DNA from 3 places in the Delftia sp. Lp-1 genome. Region 3 is predicted to be linked to each of the others. Evidence: predicted binding sites of a transcription regulator. Region 3 holds the regulator's gene; each other region holds the start of a gene.
The links. The regulator HrcA, encoded in region 3, represses chaperone genes, less so after heat shock. The targets are predictions, from matches to a motif close to TTAGCACTCNNNNNNNNNGAGTGCTAA.

Region 1 (10,351 bases), on a different contig from region 3:
CCGGGAACAAAGCGGCATACCAGTCGATCACGGCACGCTTGGCATGGTGGATGACGGCTTCGGGAAGCTCGGTACGGTGGTATTGAGCGGCAAACTGCCCGAACACTTCGGTCGCATGCATGCGTGGTCTCCTTGGATTGGCCCTCAATGAGGCCGTCTTTTTTTGGAAGAAATGTGCAGTACCTGGCGCCCTCAGGCCAGAACCAGCACACCATCGGCAGCGCACACGCCCTGGCCCTGCGGCAGCACGAACACCGGGTTGATCTCCGCTTCGATCACGCGGTCGCCCAGCCGGGCGGCCATCGCAGAGAACGCGACGATGGCATGGGCCAGCGCATCGACATCGGCCCTGGGCCGGCCGCGAAAGCCGTCCAGCAGCGGCCAGGTCTTGAGCTCCCTGGCCATCTCCAGGGAGTCAGACAGGCTCAGCACCCCCAGCTGAGAGCCGTCGTCCGGCAGCAATCGCAGCGTGGTGTCCTGGAACAGCTCGGCCGTCACGCCTCCCATGCCCAGCATCACGGCGGTACCCAGCGCATCCTTGTGCAGGCCAAGAATCAGCTCGGTGCCACCGGCCACCATCTGCTGCACCAGGAACCGGTCCGGGCGCACGCCCGCCCTGGCCTGCACGTCGTCCACCATCGCGCCCAACCGGGCACCTATGGTTTCCGCCGTCAGGCCGACGGCGACACCGCCCACATCGCTCTTGTGCGTGATCCGGGACGAAAGGATCTTGAGCACCACCCGGCCGCCCAGTTCGCGCGCGGCGGCTTCGGCCTCTTCGGCGGTGCGCACCACACGCTCGGCCGCGCACGGCACGCCGAAACGGCGGAAAACGGCCTTGGCCTGCGCTTCATCGAGGCAGCCAACGGGCAGATCCGGTTCCTGCAGGGTGTCCTTGCCGACGACCAGCTCGGAAGGCGCACCCTGGAAGCCATTGACGCGCAGCATGCCCGCCAGCGCGGCGGTGCAGCTTTCCGCCGCAGCGAAGGCCGGCACGCCGCGTTGCGTGAGCAGCGCGCCGATCTCCGGCGCATGCGGGCTGACGTAGGCCAGCACCGGCTTGTCGGAGTGGGGGAGGCACTCCTGGATGGCACCGGCCAGCAGCTCGGGCATGGCCAGGCTGGAGGAGCCGACGATGATCACCAGCGCGTCGTAGCTGGGGCTTGCCAGCAAGGCATTGATGGCGCCGCGCAGCAGGTCGGGACGCAGGCCCGCAAGGGTCACGTCGATGGGGTTGCGGTCCAGCACGGCCTCGCTGCCGGTCTGCAGCGCGCGCAGTGCGTCGGCGGTCGCCTGGTCAGGGGCCGGCGTGTCGAATCCGGCCACGCCCAGATCGTCCGACACCAGGGTGCCCGCACCGCCGGTGGAAGTCAGGATGGCGATGCGCTTGCCGCGCAGCCTGCGGCCCGTGGCCAGCGCAGCGGGCACGTCCAGCAGGTCGGCAAAGCTTTGCGCACGGATCACGCCGACCTGCCGGAACAGCGCGTCGTACATGCGATCCGCACCGGCCATGGCGCCCGTGTGCGATACGGCGGCCTTGGCGCCGGCCTCGGAGCGGCCGATCTTGAAGGCCACCACGGGCTTGCCGGCACGCGCGGCCTTCAGGCAGGCGGCACGGAACCTGGCGGGATTGCGCACCGTCTCCACATACAGCGCGATCACCTTGGTGGCCGGGTCATCGGCCAGGTGGTCTATGAAGTCGGCCAGTTCCAGATCCACTTCGTTGCTGGTGGAGATGAGCTTGGACAGCCCGATGCCACGCGCGGCGGCGCGCGACAGCAGCGAGCCCAGGATGCCGCCGCTTTGCGAGACGACACCGATGCCTCCGACGGGGAACTCGTCCATCTCCAGCGCGCCCGAGGGCGACAGCACGATCCGGTCGGTCAGGTTGACCAGCCCGATGGTGTTGGGCCCCAGCAGGCGCATGCTGCCGGCCGCCTCGATCAGCTGCCGCTGGCGGTGCGCCCCGTCCTCGCCCGTTTCCGTATAGCCGCTGGCCAGCACGATGGCTGCCGCGCAGCCCAGCGCCGACAGCTCCCTGACGGCCTGGTGCGCACGCTCGGCGCCCAGCAGCACGACGGCCACATCAGGCACTTCAGGCAACGAGGCCACATCGGGGTAGCAGGCCAGATCGCCAATGCGCTCCACGCGCGGATTGACGGGAAGAATGCGGCCGGCAAACCCGTGCTTTTGCAGGTAGGCCACCGGACGGCCCGTGGTTTTCTTCAGGTCGGCAGAGGCGCCTATGACGGCGACACTGCGCGGCGACAGCAGCTTGGCAATGGCTTCGCTCATGGCATCACTCCTTGCCGGCTGTCTTGGCCAGGAAGGCCTCCACCGATGCGCGGTGTTCACTGCTGGTGTAGCAGATGCCCTGGGCCTGGCTGCCCTGGGCGAAGACATCGTGCGAAGACAGCTCGAAGCTCTGGTTCAGGATGGTCTTGGTCAATGCCAGCGCGGTGGAAGAAGCCGAGGACAGCTCGCGCGCCCAGGCCTGGGCCTCTGCCACCAAGGTCTCGGCACTGGCCTGGCGGTCCACGATGCCCAGGGCCAGGGCTTCCGGCAGCTTGACCTGGCGCCCCGTGAAGATCAGCTCCTTGGCCTTGGCCAGGCCCACACGGCGCGGCAGGAAGTACATGCCCCCGCCGTCCGGGATGATGCCGCGCAGCACATAGCTCCACGCGAAGCTGGCCCATTCGCTGGCGATCACGAAGTCGCAGGCCAGCGCCGTGTCTGCCCCCAGGCCCGAAGCCGCGCCGTTGACGGCGGCGATCACGGGCTTGGGCATGGTGTGCAGCAGGGCCTGGACATGGTGCACGCGCTGCTGGCGTTGCCAGCCGTTGAAGCCCACCTCGCCCGCGGGAGCATTCATGCGCCTTTGCATTCCGGCAATGTCCCCGCCTGCGCAAAATCCCTTGCCCGCGCCTGTCAGCACCAGAGCCTTGATGGCCTTGTCTGCCGCCACGCGCTCCAGGGCATCGATGAACTCGGTGCGCATGTCGTCACTCATGGCGTTGCGCTTGTCGGGGCGGTTCAGGGTCACGGTCGCCACCGCATCGGCGACATTCAGTTGGATCAGTTCGTAGTTCATGGCGTGCTTTGAAAGCGATCGCAGCCAGTGCGATCAATCGGGATGGATGTTGTTTTGCTTGACGATCTGCGCCCAGCGCTTTTCCTCGGCCTGCACATAGGTGTCCAGTTCCGCCGCAGGTCCTGCATTGACCATCAGGCCCTCGTGCTCCAGCTTGCGAACGAACTCCGGCGAGCGGGCCGCCTTGCGGGCCGCGGCGTTCAGGCGATCGATCACGGCGGCAGGTGTGGCGGCCGGCGCGTACAGGCCGTACCAGCTCTCGACGCGGTAGCCCGGGACGGTGACGGCGATGGGTGGCACGTTCTTGAAGGCCGCAGACGGCTCGGCCGTGGTGACCCCCAGCACGCGCAGCTTGCCGTTGTCGATGAAGGTGGATACCGCCGCCGCCGTGGCAAACATCATGTCCACCTGCCCGCCCATGAGATCGGTGAGCGCCGGGCCTGCGCCGCGGTAGGGCACATGGGTGAGCCTGACCTTGGCAAGGTTGGCAAACAGCTCGCCCGCCAGATGCGCCGAAGTCCCGGCGCCCTGCGAGGCATAGGTCAGCTTGTCGGGACTGGCCTTGGCGGCGGCCATCACGTCCGCCACCGTCTTGTACGGGCTGGCGGCGGGCACCACCAGCACGTTGGGGCCGCGCCCGATCAGGATCACCGGAGCAAAGGCCTTGTTGCTCCCGTACGGCAGCTTGGCCTGCAACGCCGGATTGACGGCGTGCGCGAACGAAGCCACGACCACGGAATATCCGTCCGGCGCACTCTTGGCAACGTTGTCGGTGCCGATGATCGTGCCGGCACCGGGCTTGTTGTCCACGATGACGGGCTGGCCCAGGTCCTTGGCCATCTCGGCCCCCAGCGTGCGGGCGATCAGGTCCGTTCCACCGCCTGGCGCAAAGGGCACGACGAGGCGCACGGGCTTTTCCGGGAACGCTGCAGATGCTGCGCTGCAGACAGTCGCGAGCACGGCAATGAACGCAATGGCCCTTGCACAACGGCGGGCGGCGAAACTGGGCATGGTGTGTCTCCTGGTTCTATGGACAGAGGTCCGGTCACTGCGCCAGCGTTGCGATGACGCTGGCGACTGGCTTGTGAAAGCTTAGGGAAACGCACCGCACTTGTGACCCCCCATGTTCCAACCAGTGAAATTCCAAAGCGAGCGCGCCAGAGCCTGCGGCTGCATTTCCCTTGCATTCGGTGGAATACTTGGCTTCCCTCAGGCGCCCATACCCGGACAGGAAGAACACAGCTTTCGACACCGGGGCATGCGCGTTCTCCCACCAGCGGCAGCACCATGACGAACAGGCGATCCCCCATCCTCCATGACAAGCCGGGACAGTCCCCGAGCAACCGCTCCCTGGAAAGAGGCGTCGAAATACTCCGTGCGTTCAGGCCCGGCTCGGAACTGCTGGGCAACAGCGACCTGGCGGAACGCACCGGCCTGTCCAAGGCCACGGTCACCCGGCTGACGCAGACCCTGGTGGGCTGCGGCATGCTGCAGGCCGACCACCCAAGCCGGGCCTTTCGCCTGGCCCCGGCGGTCCTGAGCCTGGCGCACGCCATGCGCACGGGCTCGACGGTGCTGTCGATTGCGGCGCCCCTGATGCGCACCCTCGCCGAGACACGCAGGATCAACGTGGGCCTGGCATGTCCCGACCGGGACGAGATGGTCTACCTGGAATCCATCCGCTACAACCGCCGGATCGTGCTCAGGCATGTGGTCTCGGGGCAGCGTGTTCCCATGGAACTGACGTCGCTGGGGCGCGCCTACCTGGCGGCGGCGCCATCGGCCAGGCGCAAGGCATTGCTCGACAGCTTCAGGCTCAAGAGGGGCGCCCAATGGCCTGCGCTGGAGCAGCAGATCCAGGCGGCGATCAAGTCCGTGAGAAGCCAAGGCTTCTGCGCCGCATCGTGGCAGCCGGAAGTGGTTGCGCTGGCCACGCCGCTGGTGACACCCGATGCCATCTATGTCCTGAACTGCAGCGTCTCCACCACGGAGCCTTTGCCGGCCATCGTGCAGGAGCTGCACCCGGCCTTGCTGCAACTGGGCCGGCAGATTGAAAGCCTGCTGGAAAAACTGTAATGCTCTCCCAGCAATATGCGCCCACCGCTGGCAAGCAGGGTTTCCAAAAATCGCTCAGACTAGGCACAAACGACTTTTGTGCACTCCAAAAATGAGTGCAACCGTCTGAAAAACCCACGGAACTTTGGCTTTAGCACTCGGTCATAACGAGTGCTAATATGAAGGAATGGAAGAAAGGAACTCTGCAATGACAAACGCCTCCGGCTCCATTGCGACCACCTTGGCACCCGCTAACCCCTGGGCCCTGGTGCCGCCTCTGGGCAATTTGGATGCCTACATTTCCGCGGTCAACCGCCTGCCCATGCTCACCCTTGAGGAAGAGCAGGACTACGCCCGCAAGCTCAAAGAACACAGCGATCTGGACGCCGCAGGGCGTCTGGTGATGTCCCACCTGCGCCTGGTGGTGTCCATCTCGCGCCAGTACCTGGGCTACGGCCTGCCGCACGGCGACCTGATCCAGGAAGGCAACGTGGGCCTGATGAAGGCCGTCAAGCGCTTCGACCCCGATCAGAACGTGCGCCTGGTGAGCTACGCCATGCACTGGATCAAGGCCGAGATCCACGAGTACATCCTCAAGAACTGGCGCATGGTCAAGGTCGCCACGACCAAGGCCCAGCGCAAGCTGTTCTTCAACCTGCGCTCGATGAAGCAGGGCCTGAAGTCCGACGCCGCCATGGCCGAGGACGGCGCCATGCTGCGTGACACGCTGACCTCGGGCGAGATCGACGCCGTGGCCGAGAAGCTCAACGTCAAGCGCGAAGAAGTCATGGAGATGGAAACGCGCCTGGCCGGTGGCGACGTGCTGCTGGACCCCTCGCCCAGCGACGATGGCGAGCAGGCCTTCGGCCCCATCGCCTACCTGGCCGATGGCGCACACGAACCCACGGCCATGATCGAGTCGCGCCAGCGCGACCAACTGGCCACCGACGGCATTGCCATGGCGCTGGATTCGCTGGACGACCGCAGCCGCCGCATCGTCGAGGAGCGCTGGCTCAAGGTCAACGATGACGGCTCGGGCGGCATGACGCTGCATGAGCTGGCCGCCGTGTATGGCGTGAGCGCCGAGCGCATTCGCCAGATCGAGGTGGCTGCCATGAAGAAGATGAAGAAGGCCCTGGCCGAGTTCGCCTGACAGCCTGACGACCTGGGCTGACAGGCCGCTTCACGACAAACCCGGATAATCTCCGGGTTTTTTATTGTCCGCAGCCTTTGCGGCCCCCACGTACCCCATGCCCGCCAGCGCCATCTCGCCACTACGCCGCCTCTTCGCCAATGCCTTGGCCACCGCCCTGGCCTCGGCCCTGCTGCCTTGCGCTGCCGTGGCGGGCGACAACTGGCCCAGCAAGCCGCTGCACCTGATCGTCGGCTTTCCCGCAGGATCTTCCCCGGACCTCACGGCGCGCGCACTGGCCGAGCCCCTGGAAAAGCGCCTGGGCCAGCCCGTCATCGTCGAGAACAAGGTGGGCGCAGGCGGCAACATCGCAGGCGAGCAGGTGGCCCGTGCGCGCGACGGCCATACCTTCAGCGTAATGATCAACGGCAACCTGACGATTGCCCGCCTGCTCAACCCCGCCGTGCGCTACGACCCTGTGAAGGACCTGCAGCCCGTCAGCCTGATCGGCGTGGCGCCCCTGGTGCTGGTGGCACCGGCCGGCGCGCCCGAGGGCCGGGCCTTCCTGGAGGCCGCTGCCCAGGCCGGCAGCCGCTGGAGCTACGGTTCCCCAGGCGTGGGCACGGTGGGCCACCTGGGCATGGAGCTGCTCAAGAGCCGCTCCGCGCTCAGGCCCGAACACATTCCCTACCCCGGCTATCCGCAGGTGTTCAACGCCATCCAGGGGGGCGACCTGCAGCTGTCCATGCTGCCGCCCGCACTGGCCATGGCCCAGGTGCAGGCCGGCAAGCTGCGCGGCGTGGCCGTGACCTCGGCCGCGCGCAGTCCGCTGGCGCCGGGACTGCCCAGCCTCAAGGAGCTGGGCGTGGGGGATTTCGATCTGGAGATCTGGAACGCCGTGGCCGCGCCCAAGGCCATGCCCGTCGCCCATGTGCAGAAGCTGGCCGAAGCGGTCAGCGAGATCGTGCGCTCGCCCGAGATGCGTGCACGCCTGGCCGCCCAGGGCTGGCAGGCTGTCGGCAGCTCACCCGAGGGCCTGGCCCTGCGCATACGCCAGGATGTGACGGCACTGGGCCGCATCATCCGCGAACAGGGAATCCACGCGCAATGACGTGCTCGATCACACTGCCATGACCGCTGCCCAAGCATTCACCGAACTCAACGCCTGGCAGGTCATGGCCTGGGGCCTGCTCTTCTTCGGCGTGCTGTACACGGCCGGCGGCTGGGGCATGACGGCGCTCACGCGCTGGCTGCAGCGGCGCGGCGTGGGCCGCGTGCTGGACACGCGCCCGCTCAAGCCCGACCAGTTGCGCCGCGAATGGCGCCAGTCGCTGCATTCGGTGCTGATCTTCGGCATCGGCATGATCGTGCCCTGGGGCCTTCTGCAATTGGGTTGGGCGCGGCTGGAGCCCGATGCAGGCCCCTGGCGCATTGCCATCGAAATCGTGGTGCTGCTGATCTGGAACGATGTGCATTTCTGGATCAACCACCGCCTGCTGCATACGCGGCTGCTGGGGCGCTTTCATGGTGACCACCATCGCTCCATCGTCACCACGCCGTGGTCCACCTACAGCTTCCATCCCATCGAGGCGCTGATGCTGGGCAACGTCATCCTGCTGCCCATGGTGGTGCATGACTTCAGCTTCTGGTCGCTGGCCTCGGTGCCGGTACTCAGCCTGCTGCTGAACGTCATAGGCCACTCCAACTATGACTTCTTTCCCGGGGTGTCCGACACGCATGCGCTGGCCGCCAGCCGGCGCCACCATCTGCACCATGCCCGGCCCAATGGCAACTACGGCTTTGCGCTGGCCTTCATGGACCGGCTGATGCGCACGCGCGTGGCACTGCCCGCCACGGCCCGGCCCAGGACGGAATGAGCCGACCGCCTGCTCGCCACGTCCAGCCACGGCTGCCCCGGCTGCGCCACTGGCGCGACCTGCAGTCGCTGGCCTATCTGGTGGCGCTGCCGCTGATCGTGTGGTGGCAGTGGCGGCATGGCTGGAACCTGTGGCTCTACGGGATCGAGCTGTTCCTCACGCTGGGCGTGGGCGTCATCCACCACAACCACACGCATTTGCGCATGTGGCGCGGGCGCTGGGCCAACCGCATCACCGACTACTGGCTAACCCTGCTGCAGGGCCACCCGACCTTTGTGTTCTGGCCCGCCCATGTGGCCAACCACCACCGCTTCCGCCACGGCCCGCGCGACACGGCACGCACCTACCGCTTCGGCGGCGACCACAACCATCTGCTGGGCTACCTGCTCCACCCGCTGCAGGCCGGCTGGGTGCTGTACCCGCTGTTCCTGCGCTGGCTGGGCCAGCTGCGGCGGCATTGGCCCGGCGCCTTTCGCTACTGCATGGGCCAGTACCTGCTGTGGCTGGGCAGCTGGGCACTGCTGCTGTCGCTGGATTGGCAAAAGGCCTTGCTGCTGGTGATCGTTCCCCAGTTGCATGGCCTGCACTGGCTGCTGGCCACCAACTACCTGCAGCACGCCCATGCCGATGGCCGGCCGCTGACGCGCGGCCAGCGGATGGACAGCGCCACGCCACTGAACTACGCGCGCAATTTCGAGGGCTGGGTCAATCCGCTGCTGTTCAACATCGGGCTGCACACGGCCCACCACGAGCGGCCCCAGGCCCACTGGTCCGAGCTCACGCGCCTGCACAGCGAACACTACCGCCAGCGCGTGGCACCTGCGCTCAACGAAGGCGGACTGCTACCCTACATGGCCCGCGTCTTCGTGCTCGGCACGGTCTGGCCGCCGGCGCGCACGCGTGCGCAAATGCCTCCCGGAACATACGACTGATACGACCCTGAACCCATGCCCGTCGCCTATTCCAACGTCTATCTGCATGCCGCAGGCATGTTCCTGCCCGGTGAACCCGTGGACAACGCAGGCATGGATGCCTACGTGGCGCCGCTCAACCGCCTGTCCGAGCGCCTCAAGCGCCGCATCCTGGCCGAGAACGGCATTGTCCAGCGCCACTACGCCATAGACGCCGAAGGCCGCACCGTCCACAGCAACACGGCCATGGCCGCCCAGGCCATCCATGACTGCCTGGCACAGGCCGGGCGTGCGCTGGGCGATGTCGGCTTCCTGGCCAGCGGCTCGTCGGGCGGCGATGCGCTCATGCCCGGCTTTGCCAACATGATCCAGGGCGAGATGGCCGCGCCGCCCATGGAGACCCTATCCGTGCACGGCGTCTGCGCCGCCAGCGTGGGCGCGCTGCAGGCAGCGGCCCAGGCCGTGGACCGTGCGCCAGACTCGCTGGCCCTGGCCGTGGCCAGCGAAATGCCCTCGCGCCTGTTCAAGCGCTCGCGCTTCGCGGCCCAGGGATACAACACGGATTTCGACGCCCACTTCCTGCGCTGGATGCTGTCCGATGGCGCAGGCGCCGTGCTGCTGGGCGGCCCGCAGGCCCTGCCCCAGGCGCCCGACCTGCGCCTGAAGCTGCGCTGGACGCACCTGCGCAGCTTTGCGGGCGACTACCCTGTCTGCATGCAGCTGGGCCTGACGCCCGACCGCGCCACCAGCCACCTGGACTTTGCCGCCTGGGGCGATGCCGAGGCAGCAGGCGCGCTGTCGCTGCGCCAGGACATCCGCCTGCTGCCGCACCTGTTCGATGTCTGCATCCACGAATACGCCCACCTGGCCCACACGGGCTGGGTGCCCGAGCGCGGCATCGACCATTTCCTGTGCCACTACTCGTCCGAGCGCTTCATCCCCGTGGTCGATGAGCTGCTGGGCAAGGCCCAGCTCGGCATCCCGCGCGAGCGCTGGTGGAGCAACCTGGCCTGGCGCGGCAACACGGGCGCGGCCTCCATCTTCGTGATGCTGTCCGAGTTCCTGCGCACGGAATCGGCACGCCTGAAGCACGGCGACACCGTGCTGTGCTTCATTCCCGAATCGGGCCGCTTCACGGCCGGCTACATGCTGCTGGAAGTGGAGGATGCGGCCCAGGCTCCCACCGCCACCCCGGCCAAGGCCACAGCGCGCGGTGCCACCGCCGAAGCTCCCGCTGCCCCGGACCTGCTGCCCGATGTCTCCACCATCGCCCCGCCCCACGACC
Region 2 (10,351 bases), 300 kb from region 3:
TCGCCCAGGCCGAAGCCCATGGCGGCCTGGCCGACGCCGATGCCGACGCATTCGTGCGCGAGGCGCTGGAGACCTTCCGCTGGCACAGCGAATCCACCGTGGACGGCACCACCTACGACGCGCTGCACAAGGCCCACCGCCTGATCGCCGACGTGGTCTGCTTCAAGGGCCCGCACATCAACCACCTGACGCCGCGCACGCTGGACATCGACGCGGCCCAGGCCGCCATGCCCGCACGCGGCATGGACGCCAAGGACGTGGTCGAAGGCCCGCCGCGCCGCGCCTGCCCCATCCTGCTGCGCCAGACCAGTTTCAAGGCGCTCAAGGAGACCGTGCGTTTTGCGGGCGATGCCACGGGCGCGGGCTCGCACACGGCGCGCTTCGGCGAGATCGAGCAGCGCGGCGTGGCGCTGACCCGCAAGGGCCGCGCGCTCTACGACCAGCTGCTGGCCCAGGTGCGCGACATGGGCAGCGCGGGCAGTGCCGCACCCGACTACGGCAGCCGCCTGGCCCAGGTCTTCGAGGCTTTCCCCGACACCCATGAGCAGCTGCGCCGTCAAGACCTGGCCTTCTACCGCTTCACGCTGAGCGACGAGGGAGCCGCCCTGGCCGCAGGCGAGGCCGCAGCGGCCGCCGCGTCGGACTTGGACGCCCTGATCGCCCGCGGCCTGGCCCAGGCCGAGCCCATCGTCTACGAAGACTTCCTGCCCGTGAGCGCGGCCGGCATCTTCCAGTCCAACCTGGGCGGCGAAGAGCAAAAGCAGTACGCGGCCCATGCGGCCCAGCAGGCCTTCGAGGCCGACCTGGGTGCCCGCGTGCATGACGAGATCGCGCTGTACGAGCAGGCGCAGCAGCGCTCCATCGACCAGCTGCGCAGCGCGCTGCGCGGTCAGGCCACCAAGGTCGCCGCATAAGCGCCGACCCGGGCTGAGCCCGCCACCGTTGATCCCCTTCCCCGGGGCGCATGCACAGGCGCCAGGCCTGCGCGTGCGCCCTTTTGTTTTTGCCATTTGCCGGAGGCCTTCATGAGCACCGCAGACCAGGGCGCGTCGTCGCCCACCGCCCATCTGTTCAACCCGCTGTTCGCACAGCCCGAAGGCTCGCCGATCCGCGAGCTGTTTCCCTACCTGAGCCGTCCCGGCATGCTCTCGCTGGCCGGAGGCTATCCCTCGCCCAGCCTGTTCGATGCCGAAGGTTTGCAGCAGGCCGCCATGGCCGCGCTGCAGCAGGATGCCGCCACCAGCCTGCAGTACGGCGCCAGCGAAGGCCAGCTTGCGCTGCGCGAAGCCCTGGCCGCGCTGTGCGCCACGCGCGGCATTGCCTGCACGCCGGCCGACATGATCGTGACCACGGGCTCGCAGCAGGCCTTCGACCTGCTGGTCAAGGTGCTGGTCGAGCCCGGCGATCCGGTGCTGGTCGAAGTGCCCGCCTACCCGGCCACGCTGCAGACCCTGAAGCTGGCCCAGGCACAGGTCGTTGCCGTGCCCACGGACGAGCAGGGCCTGGACACCGAGGCCCTGGCCCGCCTGCTGGCGCAGTGGCCCCATGCGCGTGCCCCCAAGCTGCTCTATACCGTGCCCAACTTCTCCAACCCGGGCGGCACCCTGCTGCCCGCGGCGCGGCGCACGGCCCTGGTGGAGCTGGCGCGCCAGCATGGCTTTGTCATCGTCGAGGACGATCCCTATGGCGAGCTGCGCTTTGCCGGCCAGCGCGAACCGTCGATCTACGAAACGGGCCTGGCGCTGTGCGGCGCCCAGGCCAATCCCGTGGTCTACCTGTCCAGCCTGTCCAAGACCGTGGCGCCTGCGCTGCGCATCGGCTGGATGCTGGCCGACGCCCAATTGCTGCGCCGCTGCACCATCGCCAAGCAGACGGCCGATCTGTGCACCTCGCCGCTGGCGCAGATGATCGCCGCGCACTATCTGCGCTCGGGCCGCTATGCGCCCCAACTGGCCCAGGCCTGCGCCGAGTACGCGGCGCGCATGGATGCGCTGTGCTCTGGCATGCAGTCGGCCCTGGGCGATCAGATCCGCTTCGTGCGGCCTGCGGGGGGCATGTTCGTCTGGGCCCAGCTGCTGCCGCCGCAGCGGCTTGCGGGCGATTCCCAGGCCCTGGCCCGTGCGCTGTTCACGGCAGCGGTGGAGCAGGGCGTGCTCTATGTGCCGGGCAAGGCCTTCTTCCCGGCCGATGCGGCAGACAAGGCCGGCCTGTGCATGCGCCTGTCGTATGCGGCGCCCACCGTGCCCCAGATCACCGAGGCCGTGGCACGCCTGGGCCGGGCCTGGGGCCAGGCCGTGTCCTGAAAGACATCGGCAAAAGCGTTCATGCAATGACAAAGGCCGCCCGAGGGCGGCCTTTGTCTTGCTGGGCAAACCGGGTATGGCGCAAGGCCTGCCCGGTTGCGGCGGGCAATTACATGCCCATGCCGCCCATGCCACCCATGCCGCCCATGTCGGGCATGGCAGGGCCGCCTTCAGCCTTGGGAGACTCGGCGATCATGGCTTCGGTCGTCAGCAGCAGCGATGCCACGGAAGCGGCGTTCTGCAGGGCCGTACGCGTCACCTTGGTCGGGTCCAGGATACCCATTTCCAGCATGTCGCCGTAGGTGTCGTTGGCAGCGTTGAAGCCGTAGTTGCCCGAGCCGTTCAGCACGGCGTTGACCACCACCGAGGGCTCGCCACCGGCGTTGGCCACGATTTCGCGCAGGGGCGCTTCGATGGCCTTCATGATCAGCTTGATGCCGGCGTCTTGCTCGGCATCGCCGGTCTTCAGGTCGCCCACGGCTTGCTTGGCACGCAGCAGAGCCACGCCGCCGCCGGCCACGATGCCTTCTTCCACAGCAGCGCGGGTAGCGTGCAGGGCGTCTTCAACGCGGGCCTTCTTTTCCTTCATCTCGACTTCGGTGGCAGCGCCAACCTTGATCACGGCAACGCCGCCAGCCAGCTTGGCCACGCGCTCTTGCAGCTTTTCGCGGTCGTAGTCGCTGGTGGCTTCTTCGATCTGGATGCGGATCTGCTTGACGCGGGCTTCGATTTCAGCAGCTTGGCCAGCACCGTCGATGATGGTGGTGTTTTCCTTGCCGATTTCGATGCGCACTGCCTGGCCCAGGTCTTCCAGGGTCACCTTGTCCAGCGCCAGGCCCACTTCTTCAGCGATGACCTTGCCGCCCGTCAGGATGGCGATGTCTTCCAGCATGGCCTTGCGGCGGTCGCCGAAGCCAGGAGCCTTGACAGCCACAACCTTCAGGATGCCGCGGATGGTGTTGACCACCAGCGTTGCCAGGGCTTCGCCTTCGACGTCTTCTGCAATGATCAGCAGGGGACGGCCGGCCTTTGCCACGGCTTCCAGCGTGGGCAGCAGGTCACGGATGTTGCTGATCTTCTTGTCGAACAGCAGCACGAAGGGGTTGTCCAGCAGGGCAACCTGCTTTTCAGGGTTGTTGATGAAGTAGGGCGACAGGTAGCCGCGGTCGAACTGCATGCCCTCGACGACGTCGAGTTCGTTGGCCAGCGACTTGCCTTCTTCAACGGTGATCACGCCTTCCTTGCCGACCTTGTCCATGGCTTCGGCAATGATGCTGCCCACGGATTCGTCGGAGTTGGCGGAGATCGAGCCGACCTGGGCGATTTCCTTGGAGGTGGTGGTGGCCTTGGATTGCTTCTTCAGCTCGTCCACCAGGGCGGCGACAGCCTTGTCGATGCCGCGCTTGAGGTCCATGGGGTTCAGGCCGGCGGCCACGTACTTGGTGCCTTCGCGGACGATGGCCTGTGCCAGCACGGTGGCGGTGGTCGTGCCGTCACCGGCGATGTCGTTGGTCTTGGAGGCCACTTCCTTCACGAGCTGGGCGCCCATGTTCTGCAGCTTGTCCTTGAGTTCGATTTCCTTGGCGACCGAGACACCGTCCTTGGTCACGGTGGGGGCGCCGAAGGAGCGCTCCAGTACCACGTTGCGGCCCTTGGGGCCCAGGGTGACCTTGACCGCGTTGGCCAGGATGTTCACGCCTTCAACCATGCGGGCGCGTGCTTCGCCGCCGAAAACTACGTCTTTTGCTGCCATTTCAATTCTCCGGATTCAGTTGGAAAGTGCGGTTTCGAAGCGCGGATTACTTTTCGACGACTGCGAACAGGTCGTCTTCCTTCATCACCAGCAGTTCGTCGCCATGGACCTTGACGGTCTGGCCGCTGTACTTGCCGAACAGAACGCGGTCGCCGACCTTCACGTTCAGAGCGATCACTTCGCCCTTGTCGTTCTTCTTGCCGGGGCCCACTGCCAGCACTTCGCCCTGGTCGGGCTTCTCGGCGGCATTCTCGGGGATCACGATGCCCGAAGCCGTCTTGGTTTCGTTCTCGAGGCGCTTCACGATCACGCGATCGTGCAGGGGACGCAGGTTCATACCAACTCCTAAATCATCAACAAAGTTGAAACAAAGACTTGCCGGCCCGGCGGGCCGACATTCGAAGCAATGTGGGACAGAGGACTGTTAGCACTCATGCCCAACGAGTGCTAATAATAAGGCAATTCGGCCAGGATTCAAGGGGTAGGGTCGATGTGCCGCAAGACGGCACACCCGGTGCGGCACTAGCGCAAGGGCAGGGGCAGATTCACAACCCCCTCGGCCGCTGCCTTGAAGTTCTCCATGACTTCATCGATCGGCTGACCCATCTGCGCATGAACGATGGCGCCATCCGCCACCAGGGTGAGCGCAGCGCCCACGGACACGGGATGGCCACCGAACAGGCGATCCAGCACGGACGACATTTCCTGCTTGTGCCGCCGGACCGTCGCCAGGATCTCAGGGTCGGACGAGCCCAGTTCGGCAGCGGCGTTGAGAAAGGCGCAGCCCCGAAAGTCGGGCTGGCCGAACCAGCTCCTGAGGGTGGCGGACAGGGCATCCAACGCTGGCGAGCCAGCGTCAGTCGCCTGCGCCAGGCTGGCCTGGAACCAGGAAATCCACCGCTCATGGCGGTAGTCGAGGTACGCGCGGATCAGGTCGTCCTTGCTGGCGTACTGGCGGTAGAAGGTGACTTTGCTGACCGACGACCGCTCGATGATCCGGTCCACACCCGTGGCCCGGATGCCCTCTGCGTAGAAGAGGCCATGGGCTGCCACCAGGATGCGCTCGCGGGGCGGCAATGACTCGAGAGATGGCTCGGAAGTTTTCATGAAGACATTGTAGACAGATCGTTCCACCTCCGTTAGAGTGGCGCATGTAGACAGATCGTTCTACATCTCTTCAAAAGGTCACATCATGGAAACTCGCCCACCCCTGCCCCCGTTCTCTCTCGCAAGCGCCGTCCAAAAGGTCCGTCTGGCCGAGGATGGGTGGAACACACGCGATGCGGCCAAGGTCGCGATGGCCTATACCCCCGACACGAAATGGCGCAACCGGGCGGAGTTCGCCAACAGCCGCGCCGAGGCCCAGGCCCTTCTTGAGAGAAAGTGGAAGAAGGAGCTGGACTACCGGCTGATCAAGGAGCTTTGGCTGTACGCGGAAAACCGGATCGCAGTCCGCTACGCCTATGAGTGGCACGACGATGCCGGGAACTGGTTCCGGTCGTACGGCAACGAGAACTGGGAATTCGAGGCCGACGGTCTCATGCGCCGACGCTTCGCATGCATCAACGACATGCCCATCCAGGAGTCGGAGCGCAAGTTCCACTGGCCGCTGGGCCGTCGCCCCGATGACCACCCCGGGCTGTCCGACCTGGGCCTGTAGGCAAAGCCCCGGGCCACGTCCCTAGGTAGCCGGCCGCTGCCGCGATGGCCTGGGCGGGGAGGAGCTCCGCCTTACCGACTCAACGCCTTGCGGACCTCCGCCTGAAACGCCTCGCTGTTGCGAAGACGCAGGTACTCCTGGTATGCGGCCCGATATTCCTGCGTTTCGACTCCGTAGGAGATCGATATCTCCGCATGGCGGTCCAATCCGGCGCGGCGCCAGAGTGCGAGATCGGCGATGACTTCGGCGCGGGAAAGCGCTGCGTCCGATGTGGCTGCCGAGGCGTCTTGCGGCTGCGAATGGGCTGCGAAGCAGGTCGAGAAGGCGATGGCCGCAAGCGCCGGCTTCAGGAGGCGTGCGGCTGCAGCAACGGTGGGGGAGAGGGTTGTGTTTGACATGGTTTGACGGATGGGGGTTGGTGGAGCCGGGCCATGGCTTCGGCCGCCTGCTTGGGCAGGTCGCTTGGGCCGCATGTCCCGCAGGGGTGTTCGGTTTCTTTGCTGTGTGGAAAGGGGGCTCCTTTCGGGAAGTGGCAGGTTCAGCGGGCAACGCTGGCGGGCAGACCGTGGCTGGCGGCTGCCACTGCCCTGGAAGGCTCCGGCGTCCAGCCGCCGCCCAGCGCCTTGAAGATCGCGACCGTCGATCGCGCCGACTCCATCCGGGCCTGCGCCTGTGCATCCAGCACGCCCAGCAGGCTTTCATCCGCCTGCAGTACCTCGATCAGGCTGACCACGCCCTTGTCGTAGGCGGCGCCTGCGGCCTGCCGGGCCCGCGTGAGCGCATCCGCACCCCTGGCGAGCACGGCCATCAGCTCCTGCCGCTTGTCCTGAGACACCAGGGCGTTCTCCACTTCTTCCGTGGCGCGCAGTACCGACTGGCGATAGGCGGCAAGGCTTTCCGCCTCCTGTGCCTGCGCCTGTTGGATCTGTGCGTTGATGCGACCGAAGTCGAACAGCCGCCAGCGCAGGCCGCCCACAACGGTTGCCTGCGACGCGCCGGCGCTGAAGAGATTGCCCGCGGAGATGGAGGTGGCGCTGCCGATCAGGCCGCTGATCGACAGCTTCGGGTAGTACTCGGCAATCGCCACGCCGATGCGTGCGTTCGACGCTGCCAGGCGCCGCTCCGCCGCGATGAGGTCCGGGCGTCGCCGCAGCAGATCGCCGGGCGCCTCTGCCAGGGAAAGGGTTGGCAGCACGGGGACCGGGCGGGGATCGGCCAGCTCTGCCCGGTGCGTGCCGGGTGCCGTGGCCAGCATCACGTCCATGGCGTTGAGCGCGGCCTCGAGCGCGGTCTCCAGCGGCGGGATGGTCGCTTGCGCCCGCGCAAGCGCCCCCTCGACCTGGCGCAATTGAAGCTCTGATGCCAGTCCTTTGCCAAACCGCAGTTCGACGATGGAGCGCAGTTGCTGCTGGGTTTGCACTTGCGAGCGTGCCACTGCCAGCCGCGCCTGCAGGCCGCGAATCTGGATATAGGTGTCCGCAGTCTGTGCGGCCACCGCGAGCCGCACGGCAGTGGCGCCGGCTTCCGATGCCTGGTACTCGGCCAGGGAGGCCTGCCTGGCCCTGCGCAGGCCGCCGAAGAGATCAAGCTCCCAGCTGGCTCCGAGGTTGGCCTCCTGGGCGCTGCCGTAGCGATCGAACCCCGGCATGGAGTCGAGCACCCGGCCCAGCGGAGTCTCGACCGACTGATAGCTCCTGGCCGTTTGCGCCGAGATCTGGGCCGACGGCAGCAGGGCGGCTGCCGCCGCATCCAGCCCGGCGCGTGCCTGAAGCACGCGGCCAGCGGCCTGGGCAACATCCAGGTTTTGCTGCAGTGCCGCCGTGACGAGGCGCGCCATCTGCGGATCGCCAAAGGCTGCCCACCAGGCTGCAAGGTCCGTGGAGGAGGCCGGCGAGGGCGGCTTGGTCTCACCCAGAACGCGGCTGCCCATGTAGGTCTGGGGCAGGGCCGTGGCGGGCGGCTGGTAGTCAGGGCCTACCGCACACCCTGCACAGAGGCTGGCGAGCATCAGAAAGACGGGGGCGGCAAGACGCGGCATGTTCAACAGTCAGAAGCGTGGTGACACTGTGACTATATTCCAAAATGGTCACTTGCATAGTATTTTTTTGATGGAGTAAGCTAGGCCGCATGAGCACCACCAACGTCTATCCGACCTCTGCGCGCGGCCCGGTCGAACACGATGTCCGGCAACAGATCGTGACTGCGGCGAAAGAGCATTTCAGCCGCTACGGCTACGAGAAAACCACGGTGTCCGACCTTGCCAAGGCCATCGGCTTTTCCAAGGCCTACATCTACAAGTTCTTCGAGTCCAAGCAGGTCATCGGCGAGATGATCTGTTCCAACTGCCTGATGGAGATGGAGGCGGAGATCCGCCAGGCCGTCGCCAGCACGGATGCGCCTCCCGAGCAGCTGCGGCGCCTGTTCAAGGCGATCGTCGCTGTCACGCTGCGGCTTTTCTCCGAAGACCGCAAGCTGTACGAGATCGCCATTTCGGCGTCGGCCGAGCGCTGGCAGGCAGCGCAGGCCTATGAGGAACGCATGCATCAGCTGCTGCTGCAGATACTCGATGCCGGGCGCCAGCGGGGCGACTTCGAGCGCAAGACGCCGCTGGATGAAACCGGGCGCGCCATCTTCCTGGTCATGCTTCCCTACCTGAACCCGGTGATGCTGCAGCACAGCCTCGACCATGCGGATGAGGCGCCCGCACAACTGGCCGGATTGGTGCTGAGAAGCCTGTCGCCCTAAAATCCGCAGTTGTGACCATTGACATAAATGGTCACCAATCACAGAATCGGGTCCTGCTCATTGATCGGGACCCCTCATGCTTCGGCACCGCCATCTGTCCATCGCCGCTGTCGGCGCACTGTCACTTGCACTCGCAGCCTGCGGCAAAAGCACGCCGCCGGATCCGCGCACCCAGCCACCCCTCGTTCGCACCACCCTGGTAGCGCCAGGCCATTCTTCCGAGCGCGTCTTCACCGGCACCATCGCGGCCAGGGTGCAGGGCGATCTTGGATTTCGCGTGGCCGGCAAGGTGCTGGAGCGCCTGGTGGATACAGGCCAGACGGTCAGGCGCGGCCAGGCATTGCTGCGCCTCGACCCGGTGGACCTGAAGCTGGCCGCCAATGCCCAGCAGGAGGCCGTCGCAGCCGCCAGGGCACGTGCGCAGCAGGCCAGCGACGAGGAGCAGCGCTACCGTGACCTGCAGGGAACGGGTGCCGTTTCGGCCTTGGCCCATGAACAGATCAAGGCGGCCGCAGATGCCGCCCGCGCCCAGCTCAGGGCGGCCGAAGCGCAGGCCGCCGCAGCGCTGAACGCCAGCCGCTACGCCGAACTGCTGGCCGATGCCGATGGCATCGTGATGGAAACACTTGCCGAGCCTGGCCAAGTCGTCAGTGCCGGCCAGGTGGTCGTGCGCCTCGCCCATGCTGGCAGGCGCGAAGCGGTCGTCCAGTTGCCCGAAACACTGCGCCCCGCGCTGGGCTCGGCGGCCCAGGCCCGCCTGTTCGGCAGGGAGGATGTGGTCATCCCCGCCAGACTGCGCCAGCTGTCCGATGTGGCCGACCGGGCCACCCGCACCTTTGAGGCCCGCTATGTGCTGGACGCCGGCGCGGCGGCCAGCGCCCCGCTGGGCAGCACGGTCACGCTCAGGATTGGCGGGACATCGACAGCGACATCTACATCGACATCGACAGCGGGCAAGGCAACCCTGCAGGTCCCCATCGGCGCCATCCTCGATGAGGGCAAGGGCGCCGCTGTCTGGGTGGTGCAGGGCGATCAGGTGAGGCGCCAGCCCGTCACCGTGGTTCAGGTGCAGGACGGCAATGCCCAGGTGGTGGGTGCGCTCGGCTTGGGGGAGCGGATCGTCGCGCTCGGCGCGCATTTGCTGAGCGAGGGCGCGCAGGTGCGACTGGACAGCGAGGCGCCGGCGCCTTCAACGGCAACAACGTCCACGGCGTCCTCCGTGTCCACGGGAGCGTCCCGTGAGTGAAGGCCGTTTCAACCTATCGGCGCTTGCCGTCCGTGAGCGCTCCATCACGCTGTTCCTGATCCTGCTGATTTCGCTGACGGGTGTCTTTGCCTTCCTGAAGCTGGGCCGGGCGGAAGATCCGGCCTTCACCGTCAAGGTCATGACGATCATCACGGCCTGGCCTGGCGCCACCCCGCAGGAAATGCAGGACCAGGTGGCAGAGAAGCTGGAAAAGCGCCTGCAGGAGCTGCGCTGGTATGACCGCACCGAAACCTTCGTCAGGCCGGGGCTGGCCTTCACCACGCTGACCCTGCTCGACTCCACGCCCCCCGGCGAGGTGCAGGAGGAGTTCTACCAGGCCCGCAAGAAGCTCGGTGACGAGGCCCGCAACCTGCCGGCGGGCGTGATCGGCCCGATGGTGAACGACGAGTACGCCGACGTGACCTTTGCGATCTACGCCCTCAAGGCGCGCGGCGAGGAGCCCCGGGCGCTGGTGCGCGATGCCGAAGCCTTGCGCCAGCGTCTTTTGCATGTGCCGGGCGTCAAGAAGGTCAACATCGTCGGCGAGCAATCCGAGCGGATCTACGTGGAGTTCTCGCACGAGCGCCTGGCCACGCTGGGCATCAGTCCGCAGGACGTCTTCGCGGCATTGAACAACCAGAACG
Region 3 (10,351 bases):
TCCGTATCCAGCGATTCCAGGCAAGGGCCGCTGTTGGGGGCATGGGCGGTGGCCGCGTATTCCTCCATGTCGCGGCGGCCGGGCTGGCACAGCGGCTGCTGGTCAGTGAAGGCCTGGCGTGCGGACGAGGCCAGGGCCGAGAGGTTCCAGCTGGCTTCGAAGCCCTTGGCGCTGATCTCCCGCCGGTTGGGCAGAAAGCTGCCACCGAACGAGGGATGGGGCCAGTCGGCCGACAACTGGACCTGACTGTGGCTGCCCAGCGGCACGAAGGCCAGCTTTTCGGTGCCCACCAGTTCCAGGGCAATCTTCAGTTCAAGGGGCCCGTCCTTCTTGAGCAGGGCCGGCGCCAGTTCCGCCTGCAGGCCCTGCGAGTAGCGCTCCAGTGATGTGCCGGGGCCCACGTCCAGGCTCTTGCCATCGGCTTCGATGGTGGCCGAGCGTATGCCGCGCGGATCGGTGAGCGACAGCGCCACCCGCAGTGCGCCGCAGCGCACGGTTTGGTTGGCCGCCGTGTCGATGGAGGGCTTTTCCAGGTACTGGGTGGCGTTCGTGAAGCTGGCGCTGATGCTGTCCTGCATGGCATAGGTGCTGACCTGGTGCAGGCCGCGCGAGCGCTCCTCCATGCGCGCCGTGGCCTGGTGGCGCAGTTGGTCGGGCAGCAGCATGCGCTGGAACTGGCGCGTGGTCCATTCGGTCTTGCTGCCTTTCTCGACGCCCGTGGTCTCGGTGCAGTTTTGCACCAGCACCGGGCCCATCAGCGTCTGGCGGCCAGCCAGGCTGGCGACCACGCCCTGCACGGCGTTGTCGCGGTTGCGTATGCGGTCCCGCACCACGTCGTGTATCAGGCCCAGGCCCAGCATCAAAAGGCCCAGCATGACCAGCAGGGCCACGCCTTTGGCAAGCAGTCGGTTCTTCATTCCACATCCCGTTCGTTGATCGTGGACGCAGTCTGGGCGGGGGCTGTGTGGCCGAAATGAAGTGTGTGAAGCGGGTGTGAAGTCGGATTCGCAGGGTCGATAGGAGGGCGTCAGTGTGCCCGCAGTGGCCAGTTCAGCGTGACACGCAGCCCGGGGTGGGCGTTGGTGGCCTGCATGCTGCCGCCGTGCAGCAGCATGATGCGCAGCACGATGGACAGGCCCAGTCCCGTGCCGCTGCGCTCCCCGTTGGGGCGGGGGGTGGTGAAAAAGCGCTCGCCCAGCCGGCCGAGTAGCGCCTCGGGCACGCCGGGGCCGTGGTCGCGCACGCTGACGCGGCCGGGCTCCAGGTCCACGTGGATGCTGCTGCCCTCGGGGGCGAAGTCGATGGCGTTGCTGAGCAGGTTGCTCAGGGCCAGCACCACCAGGTCCTGCTCCCAGGGGCCACTGCTGTTCTGGCCTTGCAGAACCAGCTGGATGCGGCGCTGGTGCGCTGCGCTGTGGACTTGCGCCATGGCCTGTTCGGCACAGGCCTGCAGGCTGCAAGCCGTGTGCGCGTGCAGGGCGCGGCGCTGCTCCAGCTGGCTCAGGCGCAGCAACTGGTCCACGAGGTTTTGCAGGCGCTGGCACTGGTCCACCACCTGGCGCGCGAACAGTTCGCGGTCGGCCGGGGGCAGGTCTTCCTGCAGCAGCTCGCCTGCGCCACGGATGGCAGCCACGGGGCTCTTGAGCTCGTGCGTGAGGGCGCGCACATAGCCTTCGATGTAGTCGCGCCCTTCCAGGCGGCTGCGCATGTTCTCCATGGCGCGGGCCAGTTCGCCCAGCTCGCCGGGCATGCGCGGGGCTTCGGGCATGGGGGGCGCCGTGGTGGGCGAGGCGGCCTCGTTGAGCGTGGGCGCCTGTACCTGCTGGGCATAGCTGCGCAGGCGCCGCACATGGATGACCAGCCACCAGGTGACGGCAAAGCCCACGCCGGCCGACAGCAGCAGGAACAGCAGGCCGCCGCGCAGCATCTTGCTTTCCGCGCTGTCCACGATCTTCTGCACCGAGTGGGCGGGCTTGGAGGCGGTGAGCACGCCCGCCACGCGGCCATCGAGCATGATGGGTGCCGAGACATACATGACGCTGCTGGCCTCGTCGTTCTGCACCTCGCGCGTGGTGCGTGCGCCGTATTCGCCGCGCAGCGTGCGGTACACGTCGCGCCAGCGCGAGTAGTCGGCACCCTGGTCCATCCCGGCCGAGTCGAACAGCACCAGGCCCTTCTGGTCCGTGACGGTGACGCGCATGTCCAGGCTGGTCTTGCGCGTGTCCCAGATCCAGACCTTGACGGTCTGGTTGGCATAGGCCTGCATGTGGTGCGCGAAGCGGCTGTCGGCGGGGCTTTGCTGCAGCACGCCGCTGGCCATGTCGTCGCTGGCCAGCGCGGCCAGGGCGTAGGCGGTCTCGACCAGCGTGTCCTCGGTCACCTTGCGCACGCTGGGCTTGACTTCGACCATGAAGACGCGCAGCACGAAGAATGCGGCCAGGCCGTTGATGACGAAAAAGGCGAAGAACAGCCGCAGTCCGAGGCGCATGGCGTGCTGCGGTGGCTCAGCCCGGCAGCGTCAGGCTGTAGCCCATGCCGCGGTGGGTGGTGATGAAGTCCTGCTGCGGCGCCTGGGCGCGCAGCTTGGCGCGCAGGGTCTTGACGTGCGTATCCACGGTGCGGTCCGTGCTGTCGCTGTCCTGGCCCCAGATGCTGTCGAGCAGGAACTCGCGGCTGAGGATGCGCCCGGGGCGCTCCAGCAGGCAGCGCAGCAACTGGTACTCGCGCCGCGTCAGCTCCAGGGGCACGCCCTGCATGCGCACGCGCTGGCCTTGCGTATCGATGCTGAACAGGGCATCGGCCGGCGCTGCACTGGCCGTTGGCGCGGGCTGCAGGCGCTGCGCACGGCGCAGCAGGGCGCGGGTGCGGGCCACCAGCTCGCGCGGGCTGAAGGGCTTGGTCAGGTAGTCGTCGGCGCCCAGCTCCAGGCCCAGCACGCGGTCCATTTCCTCGCCGCGTGCGCTGAGCACCAGCAGCGGCACGGCGGCGCCGGCCTGGCGCAGCTCGCGGCACCAGTCCAGGCCGTTGCCGTCGGGCAGGCCCACGTCCAGCAGCAGGGCATCAGGCGGCTGCGCCTGCCATTGCGCGCGTGCATCGGCCAGTTGCAGGCAGTGGCGCACGGCAATGCCGTCACGCTCCAGCGCATAGCAGACGGTGCGCGCGATGGCGGGGTCGTCCTCCACCAGCAACACACGCGGAGCGTTCGTCATCGGCATGCCTTGCATCGCAGTATTCCGGGAGCGGACCCTGGCGCTTCAGACGTCGTGCGCAAGCAAGTCGGCAGGCTTGAGCGTGGGCCGGCTGTCCAGCGAGCGGTGCCGGCACAGCGTGGGCCAGCGCGGGGCGAAGTGCCGCGCCAGTTCCTCGACCAGGAAGACCGAGCGGTGCTGGCCCCCCGTGCAGCCGATGGCCACGGTGACATAGCTGCGGTGGTTGCTGGCCATCATGTCCAGCCAGGACTCCAGGAACTGCTGGATGTCGCGCCGCATCTGGTCCACGCCGGGCTGCTGGCGCAGGAACTCGGCCACGGGCGCGTCCATGCCGGTCAGCGGGCGCAGCTGGGGTTCGTAGTGCGGGTTGGGCAGCATGCGCACATCGAACACATAGTCGGAATCCGAGGGCAGGCCGTGCTTGAAGCCGAAGGACTGGAAGACCAGGGTCATCTGGCCCACCGGGGCCGCAATCAGCTCCTTGATATAGCTTTGCAGCTGGGACGAGCGCAGGTGGCTGGTGTCGATGACATGCGACTTCTCGCGCAGGTCGCCCAGCAGCTCGCGCTCGGTTTCTATGTCCTGGACCAGGGCGCGGCGGCCTTCGGCGACCGGCCCCTGCGACAGCGGATGGCGGCGCCGGGTTTCGGAGAAGCGCCGCACCAGGGTGCCCGTGGTGGCGTCCAGAAAGACCAGGTGGGGCACGACGCCCTGGCGCTGCAGCCGTTCCAGCTGGCCGGGCAGGTGGGGCAGTCCGCCGGCGCTGCGCGCATCCATGGCGATGGCCACCTTGTTGCTGTGGCGGCCATGCTCCAGTTCGACGAAGGCGGACAGCAGCTCGGGGGGCAGGTTGTCCACGCAGTAGTAGCCGGCATCCTCCAGCGCATGCAGGGCGACGGATTTGCCCGATCCGGACATCCCGGTGATCAGCACGATCTCAAGCGACATGGCATCAGCCTCCATTGGTGTTGCGCGCGCCGTTGGCCGCGCGTCCCGGCTTGGACCGTGTGCGGTCGGCATCGGCCTGTGGCCGCTGCCGGCCGGCCCGTCGCGGGGGTGGGCGGGGCGCGGGTGCCTGGCGCGCCATGGCCAGCATTTCGCGGGCATGGGCCATCGTGGTTTCGGACTGGCGCTCGCCACCGAGCATGCGCGCCAGCTCGGCCTCGCGTGCGGCGCTGTCCAGCGGCTGCACGGTGCTGAGCGTGCCTTGCCTGGCGCGCTGCTTGGCCACCAGGTAGTGCTGGTCGGCGCAGGCGGCAACCTGCGGCAGGTGGGTGACGGACAGCACCTGCCGCGATCGGCCCAGTGCGTGCATGAGGCGGCCCACGGTTTCGGCGACGGCGCCGCCCACGCCCGAGTCCACCTCGTCGAAGATCAGCGTGCCGGCCTCGCCCAGCTCGCTGGTGGTCACGGCAATCGCCAGCGAAATGCGCGACAGCTCGCCGCCCGACGCCACCTTGGCAATCGGCTTGGGACTGGCGCCCGGGTGGCCGGCAACCAGAAAGGCCACGCTGTCCACGCCAAAGGCACCGGGGGAGTCGGCCGTGGACAGGGCGGCCTCGAACAGGCCGCCTTCCATGCCCAGGCCCTGCATGGCCTGGGTGATGGCGCGCGACAGGCGTGGCGCAGCCAGTGCGCGCTGCTGCGACAGCATCCGGGCGCTTGCCTGGTAGTGCTGCTGCGCCGATTGCTCGGCGGCATGCAGGGCCTCGATGTCCACGGCGGCGTCCAGCTGCTGCAGTTCCTGGCGCCATCCGGCCAGCAGCGCCGGCAGTTCATCGGGCGTGCGGCGGTAGCGGCGCGCCAGCTGCATCCACAGCGACAGGCGCTCATCGAGTTCGGCCAGGCGCTCGGGGTCCAGGTCGGCGCGGCGCAGATAGCTTTGCAGCGAATGGCGCGCATCCTGCGCCTGGGCCATGCATGAGGCCAGCACGTCGGCAATGTTCTGGAAGTCGGGCTCCAGGTGTTCCTGGTTCTGGATCAGGTGGCTGGCGCGGCCCAGCGGAGTGATCACGCCGGCCTCATCGTCCTCCAGCATCTGCAGCGTGGTCTGGGCGGTGTCGATCAGGGTCTGGGCATGGGACAGGCGCGTGTGCTGGGCATTGAGCTCGTCCCACTCGTCGGCCTGCGGGGCCAGCTTGTCGAGTTCGGTGATCTGCCACTGCAGCCGCTCGCGCTCGCGCTGCAGGCTGTCCTGGGCGGATTGCGCATGCTGCAGCGCCTGCCGGGCCTGGGACCAACGGCCCCAGCAGCCCTGGACCTCGCGGCTGTCGATGCCCGCATAGGCGTCCAGCAGCGCGCGTGCTGCGTCGGGCCGCGTGAGGCTTTGCCAGGCATGCTGGCCGTGGATGTCGATCAACTGCTCACCCAGGGCGCGCAGCTGCGTGGCCGTGGCTGGTGTGCCGTTGATCCAGGCGCGGCTGCGGCCCTGGGTGTCCACCGTGCGCCGCAGCAGCAGGCTGCTGTCCTCGCAGGCCAGGCCTGCGGCCTCCAGCCAGGGGCGCAGCCGCGCGCAGCCGTCGAACTCCACGCAGATATCGGCCTGGGTGCAGCCTTCGCGCACCACGTCGGCGTCGGCGCGGGCGCCCAGGGCCAGCTGCAATGCGTCGATCAGGATGGATTTGCCGGCGCCGGTCTCGCCGGTCAGCACGGTGAAGCCCGCATGCCAGTCCAGATCCAGGGCCTGCACGATCACGAAGTCGCGCAGCACGATGCGCTTGAGCGCCATGGTCAGGCGCCTCCCTCGTTCCAGCCCAGTTTCTTGCGCAGCGTGGCGAAGTAGTTCCAGCCCTTGGGATGCAGAAAGCGCACGCTGTGGTGGGCGCGGCTCACGAGGATGCGGTCGCCGTGCTGCAGCGAGGCCAGGGACTGCATGTCGAAATTGGCGCTGACATCGCGCCCGGCCACGACTTCGATCGTGACCTCGTTGGCGTCGGACAGCACGATGGGGCGGTTGGACAGGTTGTGCGGCGCAATGGGTGCCATGACCCAGGCGGGGATGGAAGGGTGCATCATCGGCCCGCCAGCGGACAGGGCATAGGCCGTGGAGCCCGTGGGCGTGGCCACGATCAGGCCGTCGGCGCGCTGGTTGGAGACAAAGCGGCCGCCCACCTCGATGCGCAGCTCCACCATGCCCGAGGTGCCGCCGCGGTTGACCACCACGTCGTTCATGGCCAAGGCCTCGAACACGCACTGGCCGTCGCGGATCACGCGGGCGCACATCAGGGGGCGCAGGTCCTCCTCGTATTCGCCCTGCAGCATGGGCGTGAGCGTGGCCTCGAAGTCCTCCAGCGCGATGTCGGTGACAAAGCCCAGGCGGCCCTGGTTCACCCCGATCAGGGGCGTTCCGTATTGCGCCAGGTGCCGGCTCACGCCGAGCATGGTGCCGTCGCCGCCGACGACCAGGCCCAGGTCGCAATGCCTGCCCAGGCCATCGACATCGAGGGTGGGGTAGTCTGTGAGCCCTGCGTGCAGGGCCGATTGGGTATCAAGCACGACTTCGCAGCCCTGGCGCCTGAGGAAGTCCGCAATGCGCTCAAGCGCGTTGCTGGCATTCTCGGACGGGGCGCTTGCGCTGGGAGCGTGGTACTTCCCGATCAAGGCAACGTGGCGAAACGTGGACGTCATTTCTGGAAATTACATCATTAAAATCATCACATGCTCGACGAACGTGCCAAGTTGTTGCTCAAAGCGCTGATCGAGCGTTATATCGCTGACGGCCAGCCTGTGGGCTCGCGAACCCTGTCGCGTGCGTCGGGGCTTGAATTGTCGCCTGCCACGATACGCAATGTGATGGCTGACCTCGAAGACCTGGGGTTGATCATCAGCCCGCACACCTCGGCGGGCCGCATTCCGACCGCCCGGGGCTACCGGCTGTTCGTGGACACCATGCTCACTGCAGACCGTGCCGATATCGTGACGCCCGAGCTCGCGCCCGAGCAGCCGCAGAAAGTCATCGCCAACGCCGCCAACCTGCTGTCCAGCCTTTCCCAGTTCGTGGGCGTGGTGCTGGTGCCGCGCCGCACCTCGGTGTTCAAGCACATCGAATTCGTGCGGCTGTCGGAGCGGCGCTTTCTGGTCATCATCGTATCGCCCGACGGTGACGTGCAAAACCGCGTCATCTTCACCGACGTGGACTACTCGGCCTCGCAGCTGATCGAAGCCTCCAACTTCCTCAACAGCCACTACGCGGGCCTGGCGATGGAAGAGGTGCGCGAGCGCCTCAAGGGCGAGGTGGAGCTGCTGCGCGGCGAGGTGGCCACGCTCATGCAGGCGGCCGTCAACATCGGCACGGAAGCGATGACCAGCGCCCAGGAGGACGTGGTCATCGCGGGCGAGCGCAACCTGCTGTCGGTCAGCGATTTCTCCAGCGACATGGGCAATCTGCGCCGCGCCTTCGACCTGTTCGAGCAAAAGACCCAGATCCTCAGGCTGCTGGATTTTTCCAGCCAGGCGGAAGGCGTGCGCATCTACATCGGCGGTGAAAGCCAGGTCGTGCCTTTCGAGGAGCTGTCCGTGGTCAGCGCGCCCTACGAGCTCGATGGCAAGGTGGTGGGCACGCTGGGCGTGATCGGGCCCACCCGCATGCACTACGACCGCATGATCCAGATCGTGGACATCACCTCCAAGCTCGTCAGCAATGCGCTGAGTCACAAGCGCTGAGTCCTGCGGGTTAGGCTCTACAATAGTTGTTTGCCATGGACTGCATCCGTGCTGCCTTGGTGAATCAGGGGCCTTAGCTCATGCTTGGTTAGAGCAGCGGACTCATAATCCGTTGGTGCCCAGTTCGACTCTGGGAGGCCCTACCATCCATTGGTATGAAAAGCCTGCCGCCTTTCCGGGCGGCAGGCTTTTTTGCTGGGCGCACGGCTGCCGCATGGCATGCCATCGCCCGGTTGCCAGGGAATGCGGTCGCCGGGTTTTTTGCAGAAATATGGCGCTTTTGTCCGGGAGCCCCAAAACCCGCTGCTACAATGCGAAGCGTTGCGGCTGTAGCTCAGCTGGATAGAGTACTTGGCTACGAACCAAGGGGTCGTGGGTTCGATTCCTGCCAGCCGCACCAAAAAACGCAAAGCCCTGAAGTTGAAAGACTTCAGGGCTTTTTCGTTTTCCGCATCTGCATCCCTGAAATGCCAGTCAGGCCTTTTCTGCTTTCGGCAGCACGATGCTGAAGGCGCTGCCCTGGCCGGGCGTGCTTTCTATCTCAAGCCGCCCGCCATGGCGGGCGGCCACGGTGCGCACAAAGGCCAGGCCCAGGCCCACGCCGTCGAGGTGCTGGTGATGGTCCAGGCGCTCGAACGGCTGGCTCAGCCGGGCGACGGCCTGCCCATCCATGCCGGGCCCGTGGTCCCGGATCGTGATGCGGCAATGGCCTGTGTCCTGCTGCAGCAGGCATTGCACCGTGGCGGGGTTTGCCTGATCTGCGCGCGCTCCGTACTTGATGGCGTTGCCGATCAGGTTGACGGCCGCGCGGTGGAGCATGCCCGCATCGCCCAGCACGGGGCATTCCTGTTCGGGCAGGTGGAACTCCAGCTGCACGTGGGCCGCAGAGGCCTGGGCCCAGCAGCTTTCCACGGCCTGGTCCAGCACCAGGCCCAGGTCCAGCCGCTCCCGGCGCAGCGCCTGCTGCTGGGCGCGTGCCAGGTGCACGAAATCGTCGGCCAGCTGCAGGGAGGCCTGGGCATAGCCTTCGATGCGCGGCAGCAGGAGGCCGAGGTCGGGCGCCTGTACGGCGCCGCGCTGCATCTCCAGCAAGGTGATGATGGACGCCACAGGCGCCCGGATATCGTGCGAGATGAACTGCATGGCCAGATCGCGCTGGGCCTGGGCGCTGCGCAGATCGCTGATATCGACCAGGGTGATCAGCCAGCCCGTGGTGGGCGGTGCCTCGAAGGTCTGGGTCAGCAGCATCAGGCTGCGTCCCATGGGGTCGCGCCCCTCGCTGCTGGGCGGCAGGCCGTGGGTGGCAAGTGTCTCGGGCGTGAGCAAGGGCTGGCCGGCGGATGCGCCGGCTGCCGTCTCCAGTGCCCGCAGACCATCGAGCAGCCGGGGCAGGGCATCGCCGGCCCTGAGGCCATGCCCCAGGCTGCGCGCATAGGCGTGGGCTGCGGCATTGGCCAGCAGCACATGGCCCTGCCGGTCGCAGACAAAGGTGGGCGAGGGCAGCTGGCGCAGGCTTTCGCTGACGAAATGGTGCAGGGCGCGCAGTTGGCGCGAAGCCTGCTCCACGGCCGCGATGCGCTGGTCCAGCAGGTCGCCGCCCAGGCGCAGCGCGGTGGGCAGGCCCTGCCCCTGCAGGTCGCGCAGCTCCAGCGCCAGAAAGCGCGCGGCGGCGCGCAGGCGCAGCCAGCTCCATAGCGGATAGGCCAGGGCCAGGCCCAGCAGGCCGGCTGCAGGCGCCGTCTGCACCTGCCACAGGCGCGGTGCAAGCCCGGCCAGCGAAAGGCAGGCCAGGGCCAGCAGCGCGCAGGCCAGCATGCCGCCCGACGGGCCCAGCCAGGCCAGGGCCAGCAGGGCCAGCAGCACGGCTGCCGCATTGAGCGCGCGGTTGAGCGTGGCCGACGCGGGATGCACATGCGAGCCCTGCAGGCTGCCGTTGAGCACATGGGCCAGCATCTCCACGCTGGAGATGGGCCGCGCGCTGGTGCCCAGCGGTGCGGTGAAGCGGCTGCCCAGGCCGGTGGCCGTCGTGCCGATGAGCACGTATTTGCCGCGGAATGCCGCTGCAGGAATGCGGCCGCGCAGCACGTCGATGTAGGAGTAGGTGGTGAAGGGCGAGCGGTCCCTGGCGCCTTGCTCCGGCCTGGCCTGTGCAAAGGCAATGATCTCCTGCTGGCGGCGTTGCCAGGAGGGTGCGTCGGGGTCCATGGGCGGCACGGGCTCCGGGCGGGCGCATGCGCGGCCGTTCTCGCCCACGCAGTGCAGGGCCAGCGCCATGTGCCACCAGGGCTGCTGCGCACTGCCTTCTATGGCATGGAAGCCACGCACCGCGCCATCGGCGTCCACGGGCAGCTGGGTATGGCCCAGCGCCGCTGCGGCCTGTGCGAAGGCCGGCAGCGGGCCGCTGCCTGGCGCCACGGGCAAGACGGTGCGGCCGCTGCGCTGCAGAACGCGCGCCAGCAGCAGGTCGTCGCCGGGGTAGT

Region 1: rpoH (RNA polymerase sigma factor RpoH) is a predicted target of HrcA. The motif match lies at 5,298-5,324, and genes of this name have one in related genera.
Region 2: LGR64_RS01685 (co-chaperone GroES) is a predicted target of HrcA. The motif match lies at 4,481-4,507, and genes of this name have one in related genera.

The regions. Positions count from the first base shown of each region.
Region 1 is NZ_JAJALJ010000002.1:162,976-173,326, reverse strand. Features, by position in the region: gene LGR64_RS17475 (MmgE/PrpD family protein) at 1-121, opposite strand, end outside; gene LGR64_RS17470 (acetate--CoA ligase family protein) at 193-2,295, opposite strand; gene LGR64_RS17465 (enoyl-CoA hydratase/isomerase family protein) at 2,300-3,091, opposite strand; gene LGR64_RS17460 (tripartite tricarboxylate transporter substrate binding protein) at 3,125-4,102, opposite strand; gene LGR64_RS17455 (IclR family transcriptional regulator) at 4,379-5,167, shown strand; gene rpoH (RNA polymerase sigma factor RpoH) at 5,355-6,299, shown strand; gene LGR64_RS17445 (Bug family tripartite tricarboxylate transporter substrate binding protein) at 6,397-7,389, shown strand; gene LGR64_RS17440 (sterol desaturase family protein) at 7,409-8,155, shown strand; gene LGR64_RS17435 (fatty acid desaturase) at 8,152-9,087, shown strand; gene LGR64_RS17430 (3-oxoacyl-[acyl-carrier-protein] synthase III C-terminal domain-containing protein) at 9,103-10,351, shown strand, end outside.
Region 2 is NZ_JAJALJ010000001.1:384,349-394,699, forward strand. Features, by position in the region: gene hglS (2-oxoadipate dioxygenase/decarboxylase HglS) at 1-914, shown strand, start outside; gene LGR64_RS01675 (aminotransferase-like domain-containing protein) at 1,026-2,303, shown strand; gene groL (chaperonin GroEL) at 2,413-4,056, opposite strand; gene LGR64_RS01685 (co-chaperone GroES) at 4,103-4,393, opposite strand; gene LGR64_RS01690 (TetR/AcrR family transcriptional regulator) at 4,579-5,163, opposite strand; gene LGR64_RS01695 (nuclear transport factor 2 family protein) at 5,249-5,716, shown strand; gene LGR64_RS01700 (hypothetical protein) at 5,788-6,114, opposite strand; gene LGR64_RS01705 (efflux transporter outer membrane subunit) at 6,255-7,754, opposite strand; gene LGR64_RS01710 (TetR/AcrR family transcriptional regulator) at 7,844-8,461, shown strand; gene LGR64_RS01715 (efflux RND transporter periplasmic adaptor subunit) at 8,538-9,707, shown strand; gene LGR64_RS01720 (efflux RND transporter permease subunit) at 9,700-10,351, shown strand, end outside.
Region 3 is NZ_JAJALJ010000001.1:689,064-699,414, forward strand. Features, by position in the region: gene creD (cell envelope integrity protein CreD) at 1-917, opposite strand, end outside; gene creC (two-component system sensor histidine kinase CreC) at 1,028-2,488, opposite strand; gene creB (two-component system response regulator CreB) at 2,505-3,224, opposite strand; gene rapZ (RNase adapter RapZ) at 3,255-4,157, opposite strand; gene recN (DNA repair protein RecN) at 4,162-5,937, opposite strand; gene LGR64_RS03020 (NAD kinase) at 5,940-6,836, opposite strand; gene hrcA (heat-inducible transcriptional repressor HrcA) at 6,867-7,871, shown strand; tRNA gene LGR64_RS03030 (tRNA-Ile) at 7,939-8,017, shown strand; tRNA gene LGR64_RS03035 (tRNA-Arg) at 8,195-8,271, shown strand; gene LGR64_RS03040 (CHASE2 and HATPase_c domain-containing protein) at 8,346-10,351, opposite strand, start outside.